Regions from separate parts of the Nocardia heshunensis genome, predicted to be linked through region 2. Evidence: riboswitches for the same ligand, from Rfam matches in the RefSeq annotation. Region 2 holds a riboswitch; the other holds the start of a gene.
The links. Region 2 has a riboswitch for glycine ahead of ACYVN4_RS28410 (hypothetical protein). Riboswitches for the same ligand answer to the same signal wherever they lie in the genome.
Positions count from the first base shown of each region.

Region 1: another riboswitch for glycine. It lies ahead of gcvP (aminomethyl-transferring glycine dehydrogenase); the one in region 2 lies ahead of ACYVN4_RS28410 (hypothetical protein).

Region 1 covers NZ_BAAGTC010000005.1:213,026-224,122, forward strand. The annotation lists gene ACYVN4_RS19635 (TetR family transcriptional regulator) at 1-42, opposite strand, end outside; gene ACYVN4_RS19640 (aldo/keto reductase) at 141-1,103, shown strand; gene gcvP (aminomethyl-transferring glycine dehydrogenase) at 1,189-4,029, opposite strand; glycine riboswitch at 4,189-4,284, opposite strand; gene ACYVN4_RS19650 (MerR family transcriptional regulator) at 4,414-4,980, opposite strand; gene ACYVN4_RS19655 (bifunctional nuclease family protein) at 5,201-5,674, opposite strand; gene ftsR (transcriptional regulator FtsR) at 5,743-6,516, opposite strand; gene garA (glycogen accumulation regulator GarA) at 6,561-7,028, opposite strand; gene gcvH (glycine cleavage system protein GcvH) at 7,214-7,612, opposite strand; gene ACYVN4_RS19675 (CDP-alcohol phosphatidyltransferase family protein) at 7,673-8,320, opposite strand; gene ACYVN4_RS19680 (GMC oxidoreductase) at 8,405-10,114, shown strand; gene ACYVN4_RS19685 (nuclease-related domain-containing protein) at 10,239-11,097, shown strand, end outside.
Region 2 covers NZ_BAAGTC010000009.1:105,306-116,402, reverse strand. The annotation lists gene ACYVN4_RS28430 (L,D-transpeptidase) at 1-800, shown strand, start outside; gene ACYVN4_RS28425 (hypothetical protein) at 881-1,222, opposite strand; gene ACYVN4_RS28420 (cyclase family protein) at 1,404-2,051, opposite strand; gene ACYVN4_RS28415 (hypothetical protein) at 2,179-2,883, shown strand; glycine riboswitch at 2,981-3,068, shown strand; glycine riboswitch at 3,069-3,162, shown strand; gene ACYVN4_RS28410 (hypothetical protein) at 3,204-3,737, shown strand; gene ACYVN4_RS28405 (DoxX family protein) at 3,772-4,122, opposite strand; gene ACYVN4_RS28400 (LysR family transcriptional regulator) at 4,183-5,079, shown strand; gene ACYVN4_RS28395 (SGNH/GDSL hydrolase family protein) at 5,103-5,972, opposite strand; gene ACYVN4_RS28390 (acyl-CoA thioesterase domain-containing protein) at 6,061-6,879, opposite strand; gene ACYVN4_RS28385 (RNA polymerase subunit sigma-70) at 6,955-7,902, opposite strand; gene ACYVN4_RS28380 (dihydrofolate reductase family protein) at 7,899-8,441, opposite strand; gene ACYVN4_RS28375 (cupin domain-containing protein) at 8,531-8,905, opposite strand; gene ACYVN4_RS28370 (MarR family winged helix-turn-helix transcriptional regulator) at 8,984-9,430, shown strand; gene ACYVN4_RS28365 (GNAT family N-acetyltransferase) at 9,444-10,301, opposite strand; gene ACYVN4_RS28360 (VOC family protein) at 10,329-10,718, opposite strand; gene ACYVN4_RS28355 (hypothetical protein) at 10,818-11,097, shown strand, end outside.

The sequences.
Region 1 (11,097 bases), on a different contig from region 2:
GATTCGATCACGGGTCGAGTCGGCGCGAGGTTGGGAAGCCACCCCGACAGCCTACCAAACCAAACTGTTTGGTTTGACGAGCGAGATACCCGGGCGTAGCGTCAAACCAAACAGTTCGGTTTGACCCGGAAGGGATAGCGATGCAGCACAGAACGCTCGGCAACCAAGGACTGACCACCTCGGCCATCGGATACGGGTCGATGGGGATCTCCATGGCCTACGGCCCCGGCGATGCGCAGGAGGGCATCGCCACGATCCAGCGCGCGTACGACCTGGGCGTCACCCACATCGACACCGCCGAGCTCTACGGGTGGGGCGAGAACGAGAAGATCGTCGGCCGGGCCGTGGCGGGATTTCGCGACAAGGTCGTGATCGCCACCAAGTTCGGGTTCACCCGCGACTACGGCACCGACAGCCACCCCGGGCATATTCGCGAGGTCGTCGACAACAGCCTGCGCAACCTCGGCGTGGATCACCTGGACCTGCTCTACCAGCATCGCGTGGACCCGGCCGTCCCGATCGAGGACGTCGCGGGCACCGTGGCAGAGCTCGTCGAGCAGGGCAAGGTCACCTATTTCGGCCTGAGCGAGGCTGGGCCGCAAACGATTCGGCGCGCCCACGCTGTGCTGCCGGTGTCGGTGTTGCAGACCGAGTACTCCCTGTTCGAACGCGATGTCGAGCAACTGTTCCCGACCCTGGACGAGCTGGGCATCGGCTTCGTCGCCTACTCTCCCTTGGGCCGCGGATTCATCACCGGCGCCGCCAAGCCCGCGGGCGAATACGACCCCACCGACATGCGCAATGTCGACCCGCGTTGGCAGCCCGGCAATTTCGAGAAGAACGTCGACGCCGTCCACCGCCTGGGCGAGCTCGCGAGGGCCAAGGGAATCACCGTGTCCCAGCTCGCTCTGGCGTGGCTGCTCACTCGCGGCGAGCACATCGTGCCCATCCCGGGCACCCGCAACTCACGGCGCGTCGAGGAGAACATTCTCGCCACCGAGGTGGTCCTCACGGCGACCGATCTCACCGCGATCGATCAGATACTGCCGAACGGCGGGTTCGGCTCCCGCTACGCCGAACACGCACTGCCGAACTGGATCTGAACCGAGCCGCACCCGCCGAAACGACGAGCGCTCCAACGATTCGAGAATCGTTGGAGCGCTCGATATTCGGACTGTCAGGTGCCGATCACTCCGCGTAGGCCTCCAGCGGCGGGCAGGAGCAGACCAGGTTGCGGTCGCCGTAGGCGCCGTCGATGCGGCGCACGGACGGCCACACCTTGGCGCGGCCGTGCTTGACGCCCTGCGGGTAGACGGCCTTTTCGCGGCTGTAGGGGTGATCCCACTCGCCGACAAGGCATTCCGCGGTGTGCGGGGCACCGCGCAGCGGGTTGTCCTCGACGGGCCAGACGCCCGCGGCGACCTGGTCGATCTCGCCCTTGATGGCGATCATGGCGTCGATGAAAGCGTCCAGCTCTTCGAGGTTCTCGCTCTCGGTGGGCTCCACCATGAGGGTGCCCGCGACCGGGAAGCTCATGGTCGGAGCGTGGAAGCCGTAGTCGGCCAGGCGCTTTGCCACATCGTCGACGGTGACGCCGGTCTGCTTGGTGATCTCACGCAGATCGAGGATGCACTCGTGCGCGACCATGCCGTTGTCGCCGGTGTAGAGGACCGGGAAGTGCGGATCCAGCTTGCGGGCAATGTAATTGGCCGAGGCGATCGCGGTCAGGGTGGCGCGGCGCAGGCCGTCGGCGCCCATCATGCGGATGTAGGCCCAGGTGATCGGCAGGATCGAGGCCGAACCGTACTTGGCCGCCGATACCGCGTGCGAACCCTTCTCCATCGGATCGCCCGGCAGGTACTGCGCCAGGTGCTCACGCACCGCGACCGGACCCACGCCGGGACCGCCACCGCCGTGCGGGATGCAGAAGGTCTTGTGCAGGTTCAGGTGGCTGACATCGCCACCGAACTTGCCCGGACGTGCCAGTCCGACAAGGGCATTGAGGTTCGCGCCGTCCACGTACACCTGGCCGCCCGCCTCGTGCACCAGCCCGCACAGCTCGGCCACCTCGTGCTCGTACACGCCGTGCGTGGACGGGTAGGTGATCATGATGCAGGCCAGCCGCTCAGCGTGATCGGCGATCTTGGCGCGCAGGTCGTCGAGATCGATATCGCCGTTGGGCCGGGTCTTGACGACCTCCACCCGCATGCCGACCATGGCGGCCGAGGCCGCGTTGGTGCCGTGCGCGCTGGACGGGATCAGGCAGGTATCGCGGTGCGAGTCACCACGATCCAGGTGGTAGCGGCGGATCGCGAGCAGGCCCGCGTACTCGCCCTGGCTACCGGCGTTGGGCTGCAACGAAACCCGGTCGTAGCCGGTGACCGCACACAGCCAGCCCTCGAGATCCTCGATCAGCTTGATCAGGCCCGGCGCGTCCTCGACCGGCGCGTACGGGTGCACTCGGTTGAAGCCGGGCCAGGTGATCGCCTCCATCTCCGCGGCCGCGTTCAGCTTCATGGTGCAGGAGCCGAGCGGAATCATGCTGCGGTCCAAGGCAATATCCTTGTCCGACAGCGCGCGCAGGTAGCGCAGCATGGCGGTCTCGGTGCGGTACTTGGTGAACGCCGGGGCGGTCAGGTACTCCGAGGTGCGGACCTCGATGTGCGGGCGCTGCTTGCCGTGGAACAGCGCACCCTCGGGCCCGACCGGGATCTCCGCGCCGAAGCAGTCCAGCACCGCGACCACGTGGGTATCGGTGGTCACCTCGTCGCAGGCGATGGCGACGTGATCGGCGTCGACGAGCCGCAGGTTGATCCCGTGCCCCTTCGCCTTGGTCACAATGGCTTCCGCACCGCCGGGCACATTCACCAGCACGGTGTCGAAGAAGGTCTGGTGCACGACCGCATCGCCGAGCCCGGCGGCCAGCCACTGCGCATGCCCGTGCACGCGGCGCGCGAGCGAACGCAGCCCGTCCGCGCCGTGGTACGAGGCGTACATCCCGGCCAGGATGGCCAGCAGCACCTGCGCGGTGCAGATGTTCGAGGTCGCCTTCTCCCGGCGAATGTGCTGCTCACGCGTCTGCAGCGCGAGCCGGTAGGCCAGATTCCCGTCCGCGTCCACGGACACACCGACCAGTCGGCCCGGCAGCTGCCGCGCATGCGCCGAATGCACCGCGAGGTACCCCGCGTGCGGCCCGCCGAAGCCCAGCGGCACACCGAAGCGCTGCGTGGTCCCGAAGCACGCGTCCGCGCCCTGCTCACCCGGCGGCGTGATCAGCGTCAGCGCAAGCAGATCCGCGCCCACCGCGACCAGCGCGCCCCGCGCGTGCGCGGCCTCGATGACCGGAGCCCAGTCGACGATCCGCCCCGACGCACCCGGCTGCTGCACGATCACGCCGAAGAAGTCGCCCTCCGGGAGCGCCTCGTCGGCCAGGTTCGCCTCGACGATCTCGATGCCCATCGGCTCGGCGCGCGTGTACAGCAGCGTCCGGGTCTGCGGGAACAGATCGGAGTCGATGAGCAGCCGCACCGACTTGCTCTTGCGGTTGGCCCGCTGCAGCAGCGTCATGGCCTCGGCCGCCGCGGTCGCCTCGTCCAGCATGGACGCGTTGGCGACCTCCATCGCGGTCAGATCCGCGACCATGGTCTGGAAGTTGAGCAGCGCCTCGAGCCGTCCCTGGCTGATCTCCGGCTGGTACGGCGTGTACGCGGTGTACCAGGCCGGGTTCTCGACGAGGTTGCGCAGCAGCACCGGCGGCGTGTGGGTGTCGTAGTAGCCCAGCCCGATCATGGAGGTGGCCACGGTGTTCGAATTCGCCAGCGCCGCAAGCTCGGCCAGCGCCTCGTGCTCCGACAGCGCCGGGGGCAGCGCATCGAGGCCATTGCCCGCGGGCGCGTCCAGAATGCTGGCGGGCACGGCCTTGGTGGCGAGTTCGTCCAGCGACTCGACGCCGACGGTCTCCAGAATGCGGCCGGTTTCGCCGCTGTCGGGGCCGATGTGGCGGTCGGCGAAGGATCGAGTCCAGATCACGTCTGCTCCAGGGGGTGGGCGGGGGCCGGTCCGGGACCGACACTGCTACTGCCCTCCCCCTCTGTCCTCGATGCCTGAGAGATTCGGGCCACGACCTTGCGGCCGTTGCCCTTTCACCATGGGCGGGCGACGCGAGGTCACCACTTTCCAGAGGCGTCGAAACTCCGCACGGTCCCTTGTGCCTGAGAGATTGACGGGGAGGTGCTGCTCCTTCGGCGTCCGAGGCTACCCCCGGAACTCTCCCGCACGGCTGCGACGCACTCGCTAGTTTAAGCGGCGCCACGTTACAGATATGTTGCCTGGGCTCCGTTTCACATCACGGGCCGAGACGGGCAACGAAAATGCGCGCCACCCAACGGGTGACGCGCATCGTGAAAAGACTGTCTAACCGGTCTTGCTCATCCGGGCCTTGCGGCGGAAGGAGAGCTCATCCTCGGGACGCTCGGACGTGCTGCCGCTCTCGGCGCGCTCGGCCGGGAAGTTGGCGATGGCCCCGGTCAATTCGCGCATCGCGCCGCTGACGGCGATGCCGAACACGCCCTGACCACCCTGCAGTAAATCGACCACCTCCTCGGCGGAGGAGCACTCGTAGACGGTGGTGCCGTCGGAGAACAAGGTGATCCCGGCGAGGTCTTCGACGCCGCGGCTGCGCAGGTGATCCACGGCGATGCGGATGTTCTGCAGCGAGATGCCCGCATCGAGCAGACGCTTGACGATCTTCAGGACGAGGATGTCCTTGAACGAGTAGAGGCGCTGGCTGCCGGAGCCGGTGGCACTGCGGATGGACGGGACGACCAGTCCGGTGCGAGCCCAGTAATCGAGCTGGCGGTACGTGATGCCAGCCACCTGGCAAGCGCTGGGCACGCGGTAGCCGACGAGTTCGTCCGGCACCGTGTCATCGGGGAACAGCCCTGGCTGCACCACATCCTGAGGTTGCGGTTGATCTCCCACTGACTACTCCCTTACTGCTTGCCTATCAGGGCTGGGCTCGTGTCTCGAGGACGTCTGGAGCGTTGGCCTATCAATCGAGGCTACTCCCCTGATTGTTGCCGGAGAATCGGCACCGTCCAAGCATGAACGGGCGCGTGTTTTTAACCCTAAACCTGAGGTAGAGACACTGTTTTGTCTCTTTTGGAAATCAACCCGGAATCATCGCCAGGTCAGGAACTGGTCAGCTGTCCGTGGCCTTGAAGTCATCCGGAGATACCGATTCGAGAAACTCCTTGAACTTCTCGACCTCGTCCTCGCGCTCGTCCGGCATGACCAGCCCGGCCTCCTCGAGCACCGGCTCCTCGGCATAGATCGGGCAGCCCACCCGCAGCGCGATGGCCACCGAATCCGACGGCCGCGCGGAAATCCGCAGATCGTTCTCGAAGACCAGATCGGCGTAGAAGGTGCCCTCCTGCAGATCCACGATCCGCACTTCCTTGAGGGTGTGGCCGAGCTCCTTGATCAGAATCTTGATCAGATCGTGGGTGAGCGGACGGATGGGCGTCACGCCCTCCTGCTCCAGCACGATCGCGGTGGCCTCGGCCTGCCCGATCCAGATCGGTAGATATCGATCCCCGGAAACCTCTCGAAGCAACAGCACGGGCTGATTCTGTGGCTGTTCGACACGGATGCCGATCACTCGCATTTCGCTCATCGCACTGCCTCCCAAATCCCACACCGGCCGCCAGCCCCCGGCTGTAATACCGAGTCTAGGCGAAGATTTCAGCCCCCGAGGGAAGCGCGCACAGAGGTCTTCACCAGGCAGGTGTGCAGCGTCAGCGACAGTGCCGCCAACTCCCGGACCGTCTCCTCGGCACGCGCGCGGGCGTCCGCGTCACGGCTCTTGGCGATCGGGGCGGCGATCTGCGCGACCATGGCGGCCTCGCGATCGGCGGCCAGCTTGAAGGCACGCAGATGCCTTGCCTCCAAACCGAATTCGCTCAGCGCCTTGGCGGTGCGCGCCAGCGTGACGGCATCGCCGTCGAAATAGCCTGCCGCGCCGGGGGTAATGAGATTGGCGCGGATCAATTCGGTCAAAAACTTCTCGTCGATGCCCGCCTGTTCGAGCAGATCCGCCCGGGTGATCCGGATTTCGTGATCGAACCGGAGCTCCTCGGGCGACACCTCACCGGGCACCGCGTTCAACCTGCGCAGGCGGCCGCCGCCGTTGGCGGCGAGACCCTCTGTCGAATCGGGCATGGCCCCGACCCCTCCCACGGCGTTCGCCCGGGCCCGGGCCTCCCGGACCCCGAGCGTCGCCGCCCCACTGTCGATCGCTTCGAGCTGTTCCTTGATCACCTTCAACGGCAGGTACTGATCCCGCTGTGCGGTCAGCACGAAGCGCAGGCGCTCGACGTCCGCCACATGAAAACGGCGGTACCCCGAGGGCGTGCGCTCCGGGCTGATCAGACCCTCCGATTCCAGGAATCGGATCTTGGAGATGGTGATATCCGGAAAATCCGGACGCAGGAGATCCAGCACGGAGCCGATCGACATGCCTCCGCGCGTCCACTGCGCTGCGCCAGTCATTCCGCTCGGCCCTATAGCGCCGAATCGGTTGCGGCAGACTTGGGACCGGTCAGGAAGACGAGGCGGAACTTGCCGATCTGCACCTCGTCACCGTTCTGCAGCTCCGAAGAGTCCACCGGCTCCCGATTGACGTAGGTGCCGTTGAGGCTGCCCACATCGACCACCTGGAAGGTGTCGTCGTCCTGACGGAACTCCGCGTGGCGACGGCTGACGGTGACATCGTCCAAGAAGATGTCGCTATCGGGGTGGCGACCCGCCGAGGTGGTCGGCTGGTCGAGCAGGAAGCGCGAACCGGCATTCGGACCACGCTTGACCACCAGCAGGGCCGCGCCCGTCGGCAGCCCCTCCACTCCCGCTACCGGCTGCTCGCCTGTCTGCTCGGGGCGCGACGTGTCGACCTCGTTCAGGAAGTCGGCGCGGAACACCGAAGTGGTCTCTGCTGCCGTTTCCTGGTAACCCGGGTCCTTGTTCTCGCTCACCCTTGCTCTCCTCCTCGAACCGAATAATCCATGCAAGCAGTTGATGCCCTCAGCGATGCGGCACTCCGGCCGCTCCCCGCTTCGGGTAGGTCCGGAAAATCCGGGCACCGGCTGCGCGCACTTCTGTTGGCATTGACCGTACCCTGCCAGGGCGTACCCGTGCAGGTAGAACTGTGAAGGCTGCTTCAGCCTCCGATAACTCCTTGATAACCTGCGGCATCCAGGAGCTTTCCGAGTGCGGCGTCGAGGGCTTCGGCGGACTCCGCCTCGACCTCGAAGAGCCATCCGTCACCGTAGGCGTCGGAGTTGACCGTCTCCGGTGCGCCGTCCAGAAGATCGTTCACCGCAACGACTTTGCCCGCCAGCGGAGCGTAGATGTCGGACACGCTCTTGGTGGATTCGATCTCGGCGATGCTGTCGCCGTTGGCCACATCGGCGTCCACCGCGGGCAACTGCACGAACACGACGTCACCCAGCTGCGATTGCGCGTAATCGGTGATGCCCACCCGCACGCGGGTCGGACCGATCTTGCTCACCCACTCGTGCTCTTCGGAGTAGCGCAAATCATCGGGTACTGCGGTCACTGGCAGTGTCCTTTCAACGGGCGTTCCTCTCGGGATCGTCGTCGATCCGTCGGCCACACCCTATCGGGAGTGATCATGGTGTGGCACGGGCGGTATCGCTCGGGACACTGCGATGGCCTTGCCGAGATAGAGGATTCCGGTCCAGACGTAGGTCGCCGTGCCCCAGATCAAGAATGCCCCACCGAAGGCCCGGCCGAAACCCGCGGCGGCCCAGTCCATCTGCCCGGCCAGCAGCCACGGCAGCGCGGCCATGAGCGCGAAGGTGGCCGCCTTGCCCAGGTAGATGACGTCGGGCGGAGGTAGGTCGCGGCGGCGGTAGACGCGCAGCGTGAGCGTCAGGATGGCGTCGCGGCCGATCAGGATGACCACCACCCACCACGGCAGGATGCCGCGAATCAGGAAGCCGCCCAGGGTCGCCAGCAGATAGAGACGGTCCACCAGCGGGTCGAGGATCGCGCCCAGTTTGGACGACTGGTCCAGCAGCCTTGCCAGCTTGCCGTCGAGGAAGTCGGTGAAACCACTGACCACCAGCAGGGTGAAGGCCCAGCCGTCGGCCTTCTCGGCCAGCAGCAGCCACAGGAACACCGGGACGCCGATCAACCGGATCACGCTGAGCACATTGGGCACCGTGAGGATACGGTCGCTGTAGACCGGTTCGGCGTTCTGCTCGGTTGTCACCACTCGATCCAACCCCAATCGCTCGCGCATCTCCATCCGGGCACGCCAGCTACTGCGTGAGAGAGTTCTGTGCAATCCTTCTCAATAGGTGGTTGAGCAGCGAGAGGAAACACCATGCCCGACTTCGACTATGACGTCGTCGTTATCGGTTCCGGGTTCGGGGGGAGCGTCAGTGCGCTGCGCCTGAGCGAGAAGGGCTACCGGGTGGCCGTGCTGGAGTCCGGGCGGCGCTGGAACGCCGAGGACATCCCGAATACCAACTGGAATGTGCGCAAGGCGATCTGGGCGCCGCGGCTGGGACTGACCGGTACGCAGCGCATCAGCATTCTCGGCAAGTGCGCGGTGTTCTCGGCCGCGGGCGTGGGCGGTGGGTCGCTGATCTACGGCAATACCCTCTACGAGCCGCTGCCGGCCTTCTACACCGACAAGCAGTGGGCGCACATCACCGACTGGCGGGCCGAGCTCGCGCCCTATTACGACCAGGCGCAGCGCATGCTCGGGGTCGCGCCGAATCCGCGCATGACCCCCGCCGACGACGTGATCCGTTCGGTGGCAGCCGATCTGGGCGTGGCCGACACCTTCCACGCCACCAATGTGGGCGTGTTCTTCAACGAGTCCGCGCCGGGCGAGGAGGTCGACGACCCGTACTTCGGCGGGGCGGGACCCAAGCGCAATGGCTGCATCCACTGCGCGCGCTGCTTCACCGGCTGCCCGCACAACGCCAAGAACACCACCCCGAAGAACTACCTGTACCTGGCCGAGCAGGCGGGTGCGCACGTGTTCGCGCTGACCACCGCCGACAAGGTACGGCCGATGACCGGCGGCGGCTATGCCATCGAGACCTCTCGATCGGAGCGCTGGGTTCGCAAGGGGCGCAAGGTGTTCACCGCCGAGCAGGTGGTGTTCGCCGCGGCCGCGCTGGGCACCCAGAAGCTGCTGCACAAGATGAAGGACGAGGGTGTGCTGCCGCAGCTCTCGCCGCGCCTGGGCGAGCTGACCCGGTCGAATTCCGAGGCGATTCTGAACGTGGTGAGCAAGGCCCGCGACGACTTCGCCGAGGGCATCGCCATCACCTCCTCGATCCATCCCGAACCCGACACCCACGTCGAGGTGTGCCACTACGGCAAGGGGCAGAACGGTCTGTTCCCGCTGTCGGTGCCGCTGGTGGACGGCGGCGCGTTCCGATTCCTGCGGTTCCTGCTGGCCATGGTGCTGCATCCGGTGGTGTTCGCGCGCAGCCTCAATGCGCATCGGGCCTCGGAGAAGTCGGTGATCCTGCTGGTCATGCAGTCGCTGGACAATTCGCTGACCTCGTTCCGGCGCTGGGGGCAGCTCAAGACCAAACAGGGCACGGGCAAACCGAATCCGACCTGGATTCCGCTCGCCCACGATGTCGGGCGGCGCTTCGGGTCGAAGGTCGACGGCGATGTGCAGATGCTGGCCATGGACGTGTTCAACATTCCGGCCACGGCGCACTACATCGGCGGCTGCGTGATCGGCGAGGGGCCGGAAAGCGGTGTGGTGGACCCGTATCAGCGCGTGTTCGGGCATCCGGGGCTGCACATCGCCGACGGTTCGGCGGTGACCGCGAATCTCGGCGTGAACCCGTCGCTGACCATCACCGCACAGGCCGAGCGCGCAATGGCGTTCTGGCCCAACCGAAACGAGGCCGATCCGCGTCCGGCGCTGGGTTCGGCGTATCGCCGCATCACTCCGGTCGCACCCAAGCACGCGGCGGTGCCGGACTTCGCGCCGGGCGCGTTGCGGCTGCCCATCTTCCCGACCGACTACCCGACCGATCCGGCGCTGCCCGCCAACCACTGAGCCACACCCCGCAATCGATCCCCGGACCCGCCGCACAATTGCGCGCAGCGGCGTGCCCGGCGGTAGTTTGGGCCTTGTGCCCGTACCATTCCCGGTATCGATTCGACGAGGAAGGTGAGAGCCGATGCTCGTCCGAGTGCAGAACGCCGCCGGCACCCACGCCGAGAAGGTGCTCATCGACTGGCTGCGCACCTGGAAGGGGTCGACCGACCCCAAGGGCGTCGCGACCGTGAATTGCAGTCTCTTCCACGGTGATCGGCTGTATCCGTTCGACGCCGTGGTGTGGACGCCGACCAGCTGCGTGGTGATCGAGGCCGAGGCGCTCTCGGAGAAGATGAGCGGCGAGCTGGAGATCCCCGTCAACGGGCCCTGGCGCGTCGGCGACAAGATCCTCAACTTCGACGGCGGCGACAAGCGCAATCCGCTCGACAAGTCCCGCGATCACACCTTCGCACTGCAGAACTGGCTGGCCGAACGCGGTTTGGGGCAGCGGGTCATCCACGGCGTCGTGCTGGTGGTGCCGCCGCCCGGCTCGGATCTGCGAGTGACGCAGCTGTGGAACGATCCGAGCTTCCAGGTGCTGCTGGGCGACGAGCGGGGCCTGCGCGACCATTTCACCGCGCTGCTCTCGCGCGGGCGGCCGCAGTGGTCGGCCAACGATGTGGCCTGGGCGTTCCGCGGGCTGGGCATCCTGCCGTACCTGCCGGGACCGCAGGACCTGATCAACGAGGGTTTCCTCGGGCCGGTGGATGTCACGCTGTGGCACGGTGGCCCGCAGCAGGCGCAGGCCGAGGCGTTCGCCGAGGAGCAGGCCCGACTCGAGGCCGAGCACGGGTCGGCGGGGCGCGGACTGTCGATTCCGGCACCGTGGTTCGCGCCGTGGAAGTTGTATCCGCGCCGCAGCGACCGGCTCGAGCTGCGTCGCGGCTTCATGCGGGTGATGCTGAGTCTGGGCTTCCTGGTGGCGGCGCTGTGGGGATTCT
Region 2 (11,097 bases):
CCACGATCACCCCGAACAATCGCACGCATCCCTACCTGCTGCCCGCCGAGAACGATGTGGTCGGCATCGGCCAGCCGGTGGCCGTGCAATTCGACGAGAACATCCCGGATCGCCAGGCCGCCCAGAATGCGATCAAGATCACGACGACGCCGGCGGTCGAGGGCGCGTTCTACTGGGTCAACAATCGTGAGGTGCGCTGGCGGCCGCAGAACTATTGGGCCCCGGGCACCAAGGTCGACATCGCGGTCAACGCCTACGGCCGGGATCTCGGCAATGGATTGGTCGGCGACAGCGACATCCACTCCAGCTTCACCATCGGCGACGCCACCATCTTCACCGCCGACGACAACACCAAGATGGTCACCGTCGAACGCAACGGCCAGGTGATCAAGACCATGCCGACCTCGATGGGCAAGGACTCCACGCCGACCGACAACGGCGTCTACATCGTGGGCGACAAGTTCGACCGGATCATCATGGATTCCTCCACCTACGGGGTGCCGGTGAACGCGCCGGGCGGCTACAAGACGCCGATCGACTGGGCGACGCGAATCTCGTACTCGGGCATCTTCTTCCACTCGGCCCCGTGGTCGGTGGGCCAGCAGGGCTATGTCAACACCAGCCACGGCTGCCTGAATCTGAGCCCGGCGGATGCCAAATGGGTCTACGACAACGTCAAGCGCGGTGACATCACCATCGTGAAGAACACCGTCGGCGGCACGCTCTCGGGCGTGGACGGCCTGGGCGACTGGAACATTCCGTGGGACCAGTGGAAGGCCGGTAACGCCGACCGCAGCTGACAGACGACACGACCGAGGGGCGCCGACTCGATTGTCGGTGCCCCTCGGTCGTGCTCGACAGGAATCTCCGGGTGGCGGTTCTACTTGGTGGTGCCCGGCACCTGGTTGGGATTGGTCTGGATGTTGTTGCTCTTGAAGCCGTCGCAGCCCAGCGCCGCGAAGCCCGAGAGCGCGGACGCCGTGCCGAGCACCGTGCACGGGCCGCCCGGTCCGGCGGATCCGGTGCTCGCCGAGCCGAACGCGCCGCCGAGCTTGAGGCCCGAGGACCCGGTGACGTTGGCCTCCATCGGGTCGTTGGGGGCAGGGTCGGTCGAGGTGGGGGCCGGTGTCGTCGTGCCCGGTGTGGTGGCGGCCGGTGTCGTCGTGGAGGTGGAGACGTCGATGAGCGGAATCTCCGCCGACGCGAGCGGCGCGGCGGTCACGATAGCCGCAACGGCTAGCAAAGTGGTTACGGCACAACGATTCACGTGCGGAGTCCTTCTGATCGAGCGCGGGTCGGGGGCCCCGACTCCCCCAGTTTCCAGAGCAGTCTACGAAGATCGTGTGAGCCGCGCGGCAAAATGCGACACACTGACGTTTCTCTCACACTCCGGGGCCCTGACCTCACGCTTCGACGCGTGCGACCGCCCGGACCGGAGCGCCGTCGGCCCCGGGCAGATTGAGCGGGAACAGCGAGACCTCGATCGGCCGTCCGGCCTCCTGCAGCGCCAGTAGTTCGGACAAACCGGTCAGATTCTCGGCGATCACACCGTGCGCGCCGCACAGGATCCGATGCACGGGAATCTCCTCGGTCGGCGTCGGATCGACCGACAGCGCGTCGACACCGATCGTCCGCACCCCGACCGCGATCAAATACTCGGCCGCCGCCACCGTCAGATGCGGATGGTTCAGGTACTCGTGGGTGCCCCAGTGCCGCGACCACCCGGTGACGATCAACACGATCTGCCCCGCCGCCACCCGGCCTTCGAAGAACTCGCGCCCGATCGCCCCGCCCGCCCCGGCGGCGCGCGCGTCGATCACAACCGCGGGCCCCAGGAACCGTTCCAGCGGAAGCTCGTCCAGGGTGGGCAGCGCGTCGTCGATATGTCGTGGCGCGTCCACATGCGTCCCCGTCTGCGAACCCATATCCAGGTGCAGCACATTGACGCCGTCGACGGCCACCGTGAGCGCGGGCCGGAGTGTGACCTCCGGGTCGCCGGGATACACCGGCATACCGGACCTGATCGGTACCGAAAGATCGATGATGCGCACTTTCCGCCTGCCTCCCTGTGATTTTCGCGCGAAGATGACAGCAGCAAGATCGAATGACGCCGCGCCGATGAGGCTGGGAACACTACAAGATTCGAGAATCGCCATGTCTGCCATACATATTGCCGTGTTGAACCGCAGTACCGTACTGACCGACGCCCAGGTATCCGCCGTGGTGCCCGCCCTGCAGACGCAGGTACACCGGGATTGGGCCCCCGCCTGGGGCAGTGACGCCGACCTGACCTTCGTGGCAAGCAATCAGCAGCCCGAGCCCGGCGCCTGGTGGCTGGTCGTCTCCGATGATTCGGATCAGGCCGGCGCGCTCGGCTACCACGACCTCACCTCCGAGGGGCTGCCGATCGGAAAGGTGTTCGCGCGCAGCGACCAGAACGCCGGACTGCAGTGGACCGTGACCGCGAGCCACGAAATGCTGGAGATGCTCGCCGATCCCGACATCAACCTGGCCGCCTACGTGTTCACCGCCTCGACCACCGGCACCATCTACGCCTACGAGGTCGCCGACGCCTGCGAGGCGGATCAGTACGGGTACCAGATCGACGGAGTCACGGTGTCGGACTTCGTGTTTCCGGCCTGGTTCGAGAACTTCCGCCAGGCGGGCAGCACCCAGTTCGACTTCGGCAAGCACATCACCGCGCCGTTCCAGTTGCTGCCCGGCGGCTACATCGGCGCGTTCGACATCAGCGGCGGCAGCGGCTGGCATCAGCTGACCGCGCAGGACACCACGGCCCAGTACTCGATGCGGGCCCGGGTCGGCAGCCGCCGCGAGCGCCGCCGCACCCCGCGTGACCAGTGGCTGCTCAGCGACCCGCGGTGAGATAGGCCACGTTTCGTATGCCACCGGGTTGCTGGTCCCTGGCCAGCAACCCGGTTCTCGTCTAGGCTCGCCGGGACAATCACATACAGGGCCGCTAGGAGTCGTGGCGGGAGAACCCCGGTCAACGGGGTACCGAAGGAGCAACCTCCCCGGAATCTCTCAGGTACAGATACCGTTTCGACCAGGCCACTCTGGAAAGCAGGCGCCTCCGCGCCTCACCTACGGTGCAAATCGCGTCCGCGCGGTGAAGCTCTCAGGTCCCGTGACAGAGGGGGAGATCCGATAACCGGGCGAGTGCCCGGCTGACCAGAGGACCTCCCATGCCCGGCCGTTCCCCGTTCCTGCCCCGCACCGCCGCCGAACCGACTCCGATCGATGCGCGCCCACCCGTCCCCGCGCTGGACACCCTCGCCGCCGCCGCACTCGGCCGCCGCTGTGCACTGGCCGCCGTGCTGGACTACACCCGCCGCTTCACCACCGCGTATTGCCGCGCCGCACTCGGCGCGAGCCCCGACGCCGATCGGCTGGCCACCGAGGTCAGCGCCACCGTCGCCACCGGCTGGCCCACCGCGCACGCCGAGCGCCGCGACTTCCTGGAATACCTGCATGCGACCGCGCACCGCGCGGCCCGCCTCGCCCGCTACGAGACCCCGCCGTCTCGCCTCCCCGGTCAGCTGACCGATCTGCAACGCGAAATCCTCACCCTGCGTGTGGCGGTGGGGCTCTCGCCACTGGAAACCGCTGTCGCACTCGGTATCCGGGTGCTCGACGTGCATCGGGACTCCGGCCGCGCCCTGACCCGGCTGCGGCGGACCGCGCATCGGCACACGGCCGCGTGCGCCGTCGCCTCTTGACGAATCCCGCAGCGTCGTAGCCCGATCCGCCTCGCTACTGCGCGACGGCCAGCGCCAGGGTCGCCGCGGCGAACGCGAAATACGCTCCGGGGAAAGCGATGTTGTGGATGACGCGGGTGCGAACGTGGACGATCAGGGCGGCGGCGAAGTACAGGACCAGGCCGAGGGCCGCCGCGATGCCGAGCGGGCGGGCGACCAGGAGGCCCAGTAGGACGCCGATGGCTCCGGCCATCTTCAAGGCTCCGGCGAGGGGGATCCAGGGGCGGGGGAAGCTGACGGCGTCGGAGTTGGCCAGCACGAAATCGGCGCGGGCGAAGTCGGCGACGGCCATGCCGCCGTTGATGGCGATCGTGACGACGGCGGCGATCAGGTAGGCGGTGAACATGATTCGAGCCTCGCCGGGCAGGGTTCACGCGTCCAATACCTGCATCTATAACCTGATGGCATGGATGTCGACACCCGGCTGCTGCGCTACTTCGCCGCGGTGGCGGAGGAGGGAAATCTCAGCCGCGCCGCCGAGCGGCTGTTCGTGTCGCAGCCGGCGTTGACCAAACAGATCAAACAGCTGGAGGGCCAGCTCGGCGTGCGGCTGTTCACCCGGTCGAAAGCCGGTATGGCGCTGACGGATCCGGGGCGGGCCCTCGCCGCCCGGGTGCCGCGGGTGCTGGGCAGTTGGGACGAGGCGCTGACCGAGACTAGGAGCGCCGCGAGCCGGGCGGCCAGCGTGCTGCGGGTCGGGTACGTGGCGAGCGCGGCCAATGAGGCCACCCAGCTCATCATCGCGGAGTTCAGCGGGCGCAGGCCGGGCTGGCGGGTGGAGATGCGGCAGGCGGCGGCCTGGTCGGATCCGACCGCCGGACTGCTCGAGGGCGAGGTCGATGTCGCCTTGCTGCGCTTGCCTTTTCCCGGCGACCAGGCCCTGCGGACCCAATGGTTGCTGACCGAGCCCCGGTGGGTCGCGCTGCCCGAAGCGCATCCGCTCGCCGCCCGGGCGGCCATCGAGTTCCACGAACTGTGGGACGAGCCCTTCGTCGCGGCCCCGCCCGAAACCGGTGCGTGGCGCGACTTCTGGCTGGCGGCCGACGAACGCGCGGGCCATCCGGTCCGCATCGGCGCGATCACCGACCGCACCGACGATTGGCTCACCGCCGTGGCCAACGGCTACGGCATCGCCCTCGCTCCGGCGTCGGCGGCCCGCTTCTTCGCCCGCCCCGGCATCGTCTACCGCCCGGTCACGGGTGTCAGCCCCACCCGGGTCGGCGTCGTCTGGCGGCCCGCCGCCGACACCGACCCGGTGGTCCAGGACTTCGTCCGCAGCTGCCTCGCCCACCGCGGGGCATGAGCGACCTCGGCGCGTGAACAACCTCAGAGGGTGGCGGCCATCTTCTGCGCGGTGGCGGCGTGGCCGTACTGGTTCGGATGGAATTGCGCGCCTTCGCCGTTGTCGACCGAGGTGCCGTTGACCCAGCGGTCCGGGATGGCCTCGCAGACGTCGTGACCGTTGTAGATCTCGTAGGTGCTGAAGTACTCGGTGCCGGTCTGCGACTTCAGCATGGTGTTGAGGCCGCCGATGACGGTGTCGCGGGCCCAGTCCACGTCGGCGGGCAGCACCGGTTGCCGACCGGCACACAGGGCGGCGTTGTCGGGCAGGATGTGCGGGTAGCCGACCAGCACGACACGGGCCTGGGGCGCGCGGGACTTGATGTCGGACACCAGTTTCGCGACCTTGGCCGAGGCGTCCGAGAGGCGACCGGGCATCGAGGCGTCGTACTTGTTCTTGCAGCCGAGCAGCAATTCGGCACTGCCGCTGGTGCTTCCGGTGCCGAGATTCTGCAGGACCGCGCTGCCCGTCCCGGACCCCGTGCCGAGGGTGCCCGCTTCCACGCAGCTGCGCACGATATCGGTGAACCCGATGTCATTGCCGCCGACACCCAGGGTGACCAGATTGGTGTCGGAGGTGACCGCGGAAAGCTGGGTGCTGGTCACCGAGTCGGTGGTCGCGCCCCCGCAGGTGACGTCGGTGAGGCTGTACCCGCGGGCCGCTGCGAACAGGTGCGCGTAGTTGCGATCCGACCGCGAGCAGGTCTTGTCCAGGATGTTGGAGATCCCGACCCCCGCCGCATACGAATCCCCCAGCGCCACATACTTACCGCCGTCGGCATGGGCGGGCGCGATACCCACCAGCGATCCGGCCGCGACGATCGCAATAGTGGACAGGCAATGCTTCAGTTTCACGGTAGACGTCCTCGTAGATGGCGCTCGGGTGAGTAGCCACCGACGGTACGAGACGGCCTACCGGCCAGTAGGGCAAGTTGCCGAATCGTTACCTTTCGACCGGGAGGGATCGTGAGGCAGCGAATTCGGCCATGTCGACCTGGCGCATGGCGTTGGACAGGGCCGTGATGGTGACGGTGCCGAGCGGGCCGCTGCGGTCGTACATGGTGGCGGTCGCGGTGGCGATGCCGTCGGCGGACATGTGATCCTGGGCGAAGAGGCCCACCTCGCGGCCCTCGGGCAGCCGGGAAAGGGTCAGGGCGACATCGGTATTGATGTAGCCGACGCCCCCGGTCCCCCAGTTGCACACCAGGTTCGCGGTATCGGCGACGAACGCGGCCCGTTCGAACGGAGTGACGGGGAGGCCCTCGACCACGGCGGGAACGTTGTTCCAGGCGGCCTTGCGCAGCGCATTGACACCGGAAGCGAAATCGTGGGTCCAGTCCAGGTCACCGGACTTGAACAGGGGCGGATTGCCGAAGGGCCCGTCCAGCGGGGTTTCGGGGACGGGCAGTTCCCGGGCGGGTTGCCAGACCTCACCCGGCGGCTCGTCGGCCAGGGCGAGAAAGTGCACGGTGGCGCGGGCACGCACCTGGCCGTCCTGGACGACGCTCGCGTCGGCGACGCGGATGCGGCGCCCGTCCCGCACGATCGAGCTGCGCAGTTCCAGCGGCTCGTTGCGGACGGGACTGAACAGATCGACGGTGAAGCGGGCGGGCCGGAAGTCCGTTCCCGGACTGTGGTTTTCGAGCTCGTGGGCCAGCAGGCCACAGACGGCGGTGCCCGCCAATTGTGCGTCCGACCATGCGCTGACCGCCATCTGACTCGCGGTGTAGCGACCGTTCTCCCGAGTGAAGAACGCGACCATGCTGCCTCCCCTACCGATTGTTGATCTTCCAAATTAGAACACGTTTCAGAAACGCGAGGGAGGACCCCGCTTCGGTCAGCGGAGAAAACGGGCGGCGAGCAGCGAGTCCTCGAAGAAGACGATGCGGGAGATGCCCATGCACGTCGTGTCCAGGAGCACAACACCGGACAGCTCCTCGCCGTTGTCCGACCGCCGGTAGGCGACGGCGGCGGGACCGCCGTTGGCCGCGGTCGGCACCAACCGCCAGAGTCCGGGAACCGGCAGCACCTGCTCGGCCAGAAAGGGCAGGCAGGTCCGGCGGCCCGCGAACCAGGTGGAGCTGGGCGGCATTTCGAGACTGGCGTCCAACAGCAGCAGGTGTTCGAGCTCGGCGAGATCCGCGTTCTCGAACGCGGCGATATACCGCTCGAGCAGCGCGAGGGAATCGGCATCGGTCGGCGGGATCACCCGATCACGCGCGGGCGACACCTGATCGAGCGTCGCGCGCGCCCGCTGCAGCGCGCTCTTCACCGCCGCGACGCTGGTCTCGAGCAGCTCGGCGACGTCGCTTGCGGGCCAGTCGAGTACATCCCGCAACAGCAGCACTGCGCGCTGCCGCGGTGGCAGGTACTGCAGACCCGCCACCAGCGCCAGCCGCAGGCTCTCCCGGGAGACGACGATCGCGGCCGGATCATCGGACTCCACGCTCACCAGGGCGTCCGGAATCGGCTGCAGCCACTCCACTCCGGACCCGTCGGCGAGCGCCGCACCCCAATCCGCCTCGGGCGCACCCAAACCCGAGGGCAGGGGTCGGCGCGAGCGTCGTTCCAGCGCGGTCAGACAGACATTGGTCGCGATCTTGTACAGCCAGGTGCGCAGGCTCGACCGCCCGTCGAAACCCGAGTATCCACGCCAGGCCCGCAGATACGTCTCCTGCACCAGATCCTCTGCCTCGTCGACGGATCCGACCATGCGATAGCAGTGGGCCAGCAGCTCGCGCCGATGCGGCTCGGTCGATTCGGTGAACTGGCGATCCGGGTTCACAAGACCGGAACGTACTCCAGTGCGACCACGCCATTGTCGAAAGTTGTTGTATTCGTGAGCTTCAGGCCGAGATACTTCGGGTCGACGCCGTCGAACAGCCGCCCGCCGTGGCCGACCACCACCGGCATCACCGCGAAGCGGAATCCGTCCACCAGACCGTTCTCGATCAACGGGCGGTCGAGCCCGCTGGTGCCGTACTTGATGATGTCCTTGCCCGGCTGCCGCTTCAGCTCCCGGACCGCGTCGACCAGGTCGCCGGTGAGCAGCGTGGCGTTCCAGGTCGCCGCTTCCAAGGTCGAGGAGGCCACGTATTTGCGCATGCGGCCGATGGTCTCGAAGTATTCGTCGCCGGTGATACCCGACCAGTTGGCCAGGAACTTCTCGTAGGTGACCCGCCCCAGCAGCATGGCGTCGTAATCCGCCAGCTGCCGCAGCGACGCCCGCTTGTTCTCCGCGTCGAAGAACGGGTTGGCCCATTCCTCGGGCGACTCGACGACGCCGTCCAGGGAGACCAGGGTCGATTCGATCAGTTTTCGCATGGGATTGCCTCGCTCGGGTCCGGCGACCGGCGTCTCCGATCGCTCACCGGTACTGACCCGGACCCGAGCGAAAAGGAATCGGAGCCTGATCAATTCACCCAGGGCGGGGTGATGACGGTGCCGTCGAGGAGCTCGCCGGTGAAGCCGACGGGCGCGTTGACCAGGACTTCGGCCGGGCTGTCGGCCGGATTGTCCAGGCGGATGGTGGATCCGGCGGGGGCCACCGCGGCGTCACCGGCGGCCAGTACGGCGGACTCGCCGTCGATGGTGATCGTGATGCCGCCGGAGAGGACGACGAACGCCTCCTCCCGATGGATGCGATGCGGGACGCCCTGCGTGCCGGGGGTGATCTCCAGCCGCCACAGGCACAGTTCGCTGCTGCCCATGCTCGGGCGGATCAGCGGGGTGAAGCGGGAGCCGTGCATTTCGTGGACTTCGGTGTCGGCGGCGTGGATGACGGACATGGCCTTCTCCTTTGGTCAAGCAGCTTGACTATATGGTCAAGCTTGTTGACTTTTCTGTCAAGTGCCAAGATCTCTGACATGCCCGGATACGCACAGGACCTGCCGCTGCTGCTGCTCGCGGCCGCCGCACAGGTGACCGACGCCGTCCACCACGGCACCGTGGCGGCCGGATTCACCGATATCCGACCCAGCCACGGCTTCGCCTTCGTGCGCATGGCGCCCGACGGCGCGACCGTCGGCGAGCTCGCCGAGCATCTCGGCGTGACCAAGCAGGCCGCCAGCCAATTGGTCGAGGAGCTCGTGAAAAAGGGCTACGCCCAGCGCAATCCGCACCCGAGCGACGCCCGCGCCAAGATCGTCACGCTCACCGAGCGCGGCTGGGCGTGCACCCGCGCCGCCGACGCCGCGCTGGCGAGGTTCACCGACCACTGGGCGGCGACACTCGGCCCGGAAGCGACGGTGGCGCTGCGCAATACGCTCACGCGAGTGGTCGTACCCGGCCGGGTACGACCGTCGGCGTGGTGAATTCGGTTACCGCTCAGCCGAGTTCGAGGGTGGTGACGCCGAAGACGCGTTCGCGGCGGAACGGGCGCACCGGCCCGGTGTACATGCGCGCGGTCTCGAAGCTGGGCCGCAACCCGGCCTCGGTGACCAGCCGCACCGCGGGCTCGTTGTCCAGCGGGACATCGATCGTCAACGGGATCCCGGCCGCGTGCGCGGCGAGCGCCGCCAGCAACTGGCGGGCGTCGAGTGGCGTGTCGGCGAACAGCGGTCCGACGCGCAGCGATTCGCGGGCCGGGCGCAGGGTGGCGTAGCCGGTCACCCGGCCGTCGACGATGCGGGCGAAGGTGCGATGCCCCGGCTCGGTCAGCCACGCGGTGAGGAAGGCCGGCCGATCCGCCGGACCGCACTCCGCGTCGTAGGGCAGCAGCGCCACGAAATCCGCCGGGTCGAGCGCGGCGATGGTGTCGTCCGGCAGCGGCAGGCGCGGCACACCGGTGAATCGCGCACTGCGATAGGCGAGTTCGAAACCGCTGCGCCGGTAATTGTCCTGCTGATCCGGCACGCCGTCGAGCCCGACGACCCGGTCCCCCGCATGCTTCATCCCGGCCGCCCAGGTGGCCAGTCCGAAGCCGCGCCCGCGCAGATCCGGGCGCACGAGATAGAAACCGAGAAAAGCGAATTCGTCACCGTAGTTGACCACCGACACCGCCGTGGCGGGCTCCCCGTTCACCCGCCCCAGGAAGAACCCGTCGGGATCCTGGGTGAAGAACGCGGTGACATCACGCGCGCCGGGGTTCCAACCCTCGTCGGCAGCCCATGCCACGACCGCGGCCCACTGCGCGGGAGTAGCACGGGAAATGACCAGATCATCGATACGCACGGCATCCGGCATGCGAACACGGTAGCGGCAAAACCTCTGCTACTCACGCAGATTCAAGCAGATGGGGTGCCCCTCCGGATCGAGCACCACACCCCACGGCAGCTGATTGTCCCAATCCGGATTGAGGCCCGGCTGGAACTCGGGAATGCTCGCGCCCAGGGCCACCGCGAGATCGGTGGCCTGATCGATGTCGGCGACATTCATATCCAGGTGCACGCGCTTGGGGTGGGCCGCGTCGTCCGGCCACGGCGCGGCCGTGTGTCCGGGCACGAAACCGAAGCACAGCACCGACTTTCCATCGGTGATCAGCGCGTACTCGTCCTCGGCGTGCATGATCCGCCAATCCAGCAGGGCACTGTAGAACTCGGCGAGCCGGCCCGGATCGGCCGAGTCGATGGTGACGCAACTGAGCACGATCGGCGCGGTCACGGCGAGTCCTTTCAGCTGGGCAGAGCCCTTCGGTCGGTGGAGCTGCCATCGAACTGCCCGGTCACCATAACCCGGCGCTCGGGTAGTGTCTGGCACAGCATGGCCGACTACGCGCATTCCGATCACGCCAGCCGCAGCCGGGAAGAGAAGGCCCGGCGCCTGGCCGCGTACATCTGGGCGCGCGGCATCACCGGCGACGAACTCCTCGCCATGCCCGCCGCGCAACGCCGCAAACTGGCCCGCGCCGCCGACACCAATCCCCCGAGCACCGAGGAAACCTGGCAGGTAGTGGCCCGGCTGCTCACCGACAAGGACGCCTGGGCCGAGCGGCATCCCGCCCACCCCGCCGCCCACCGCGAACACTCCGACGAGAAGATCC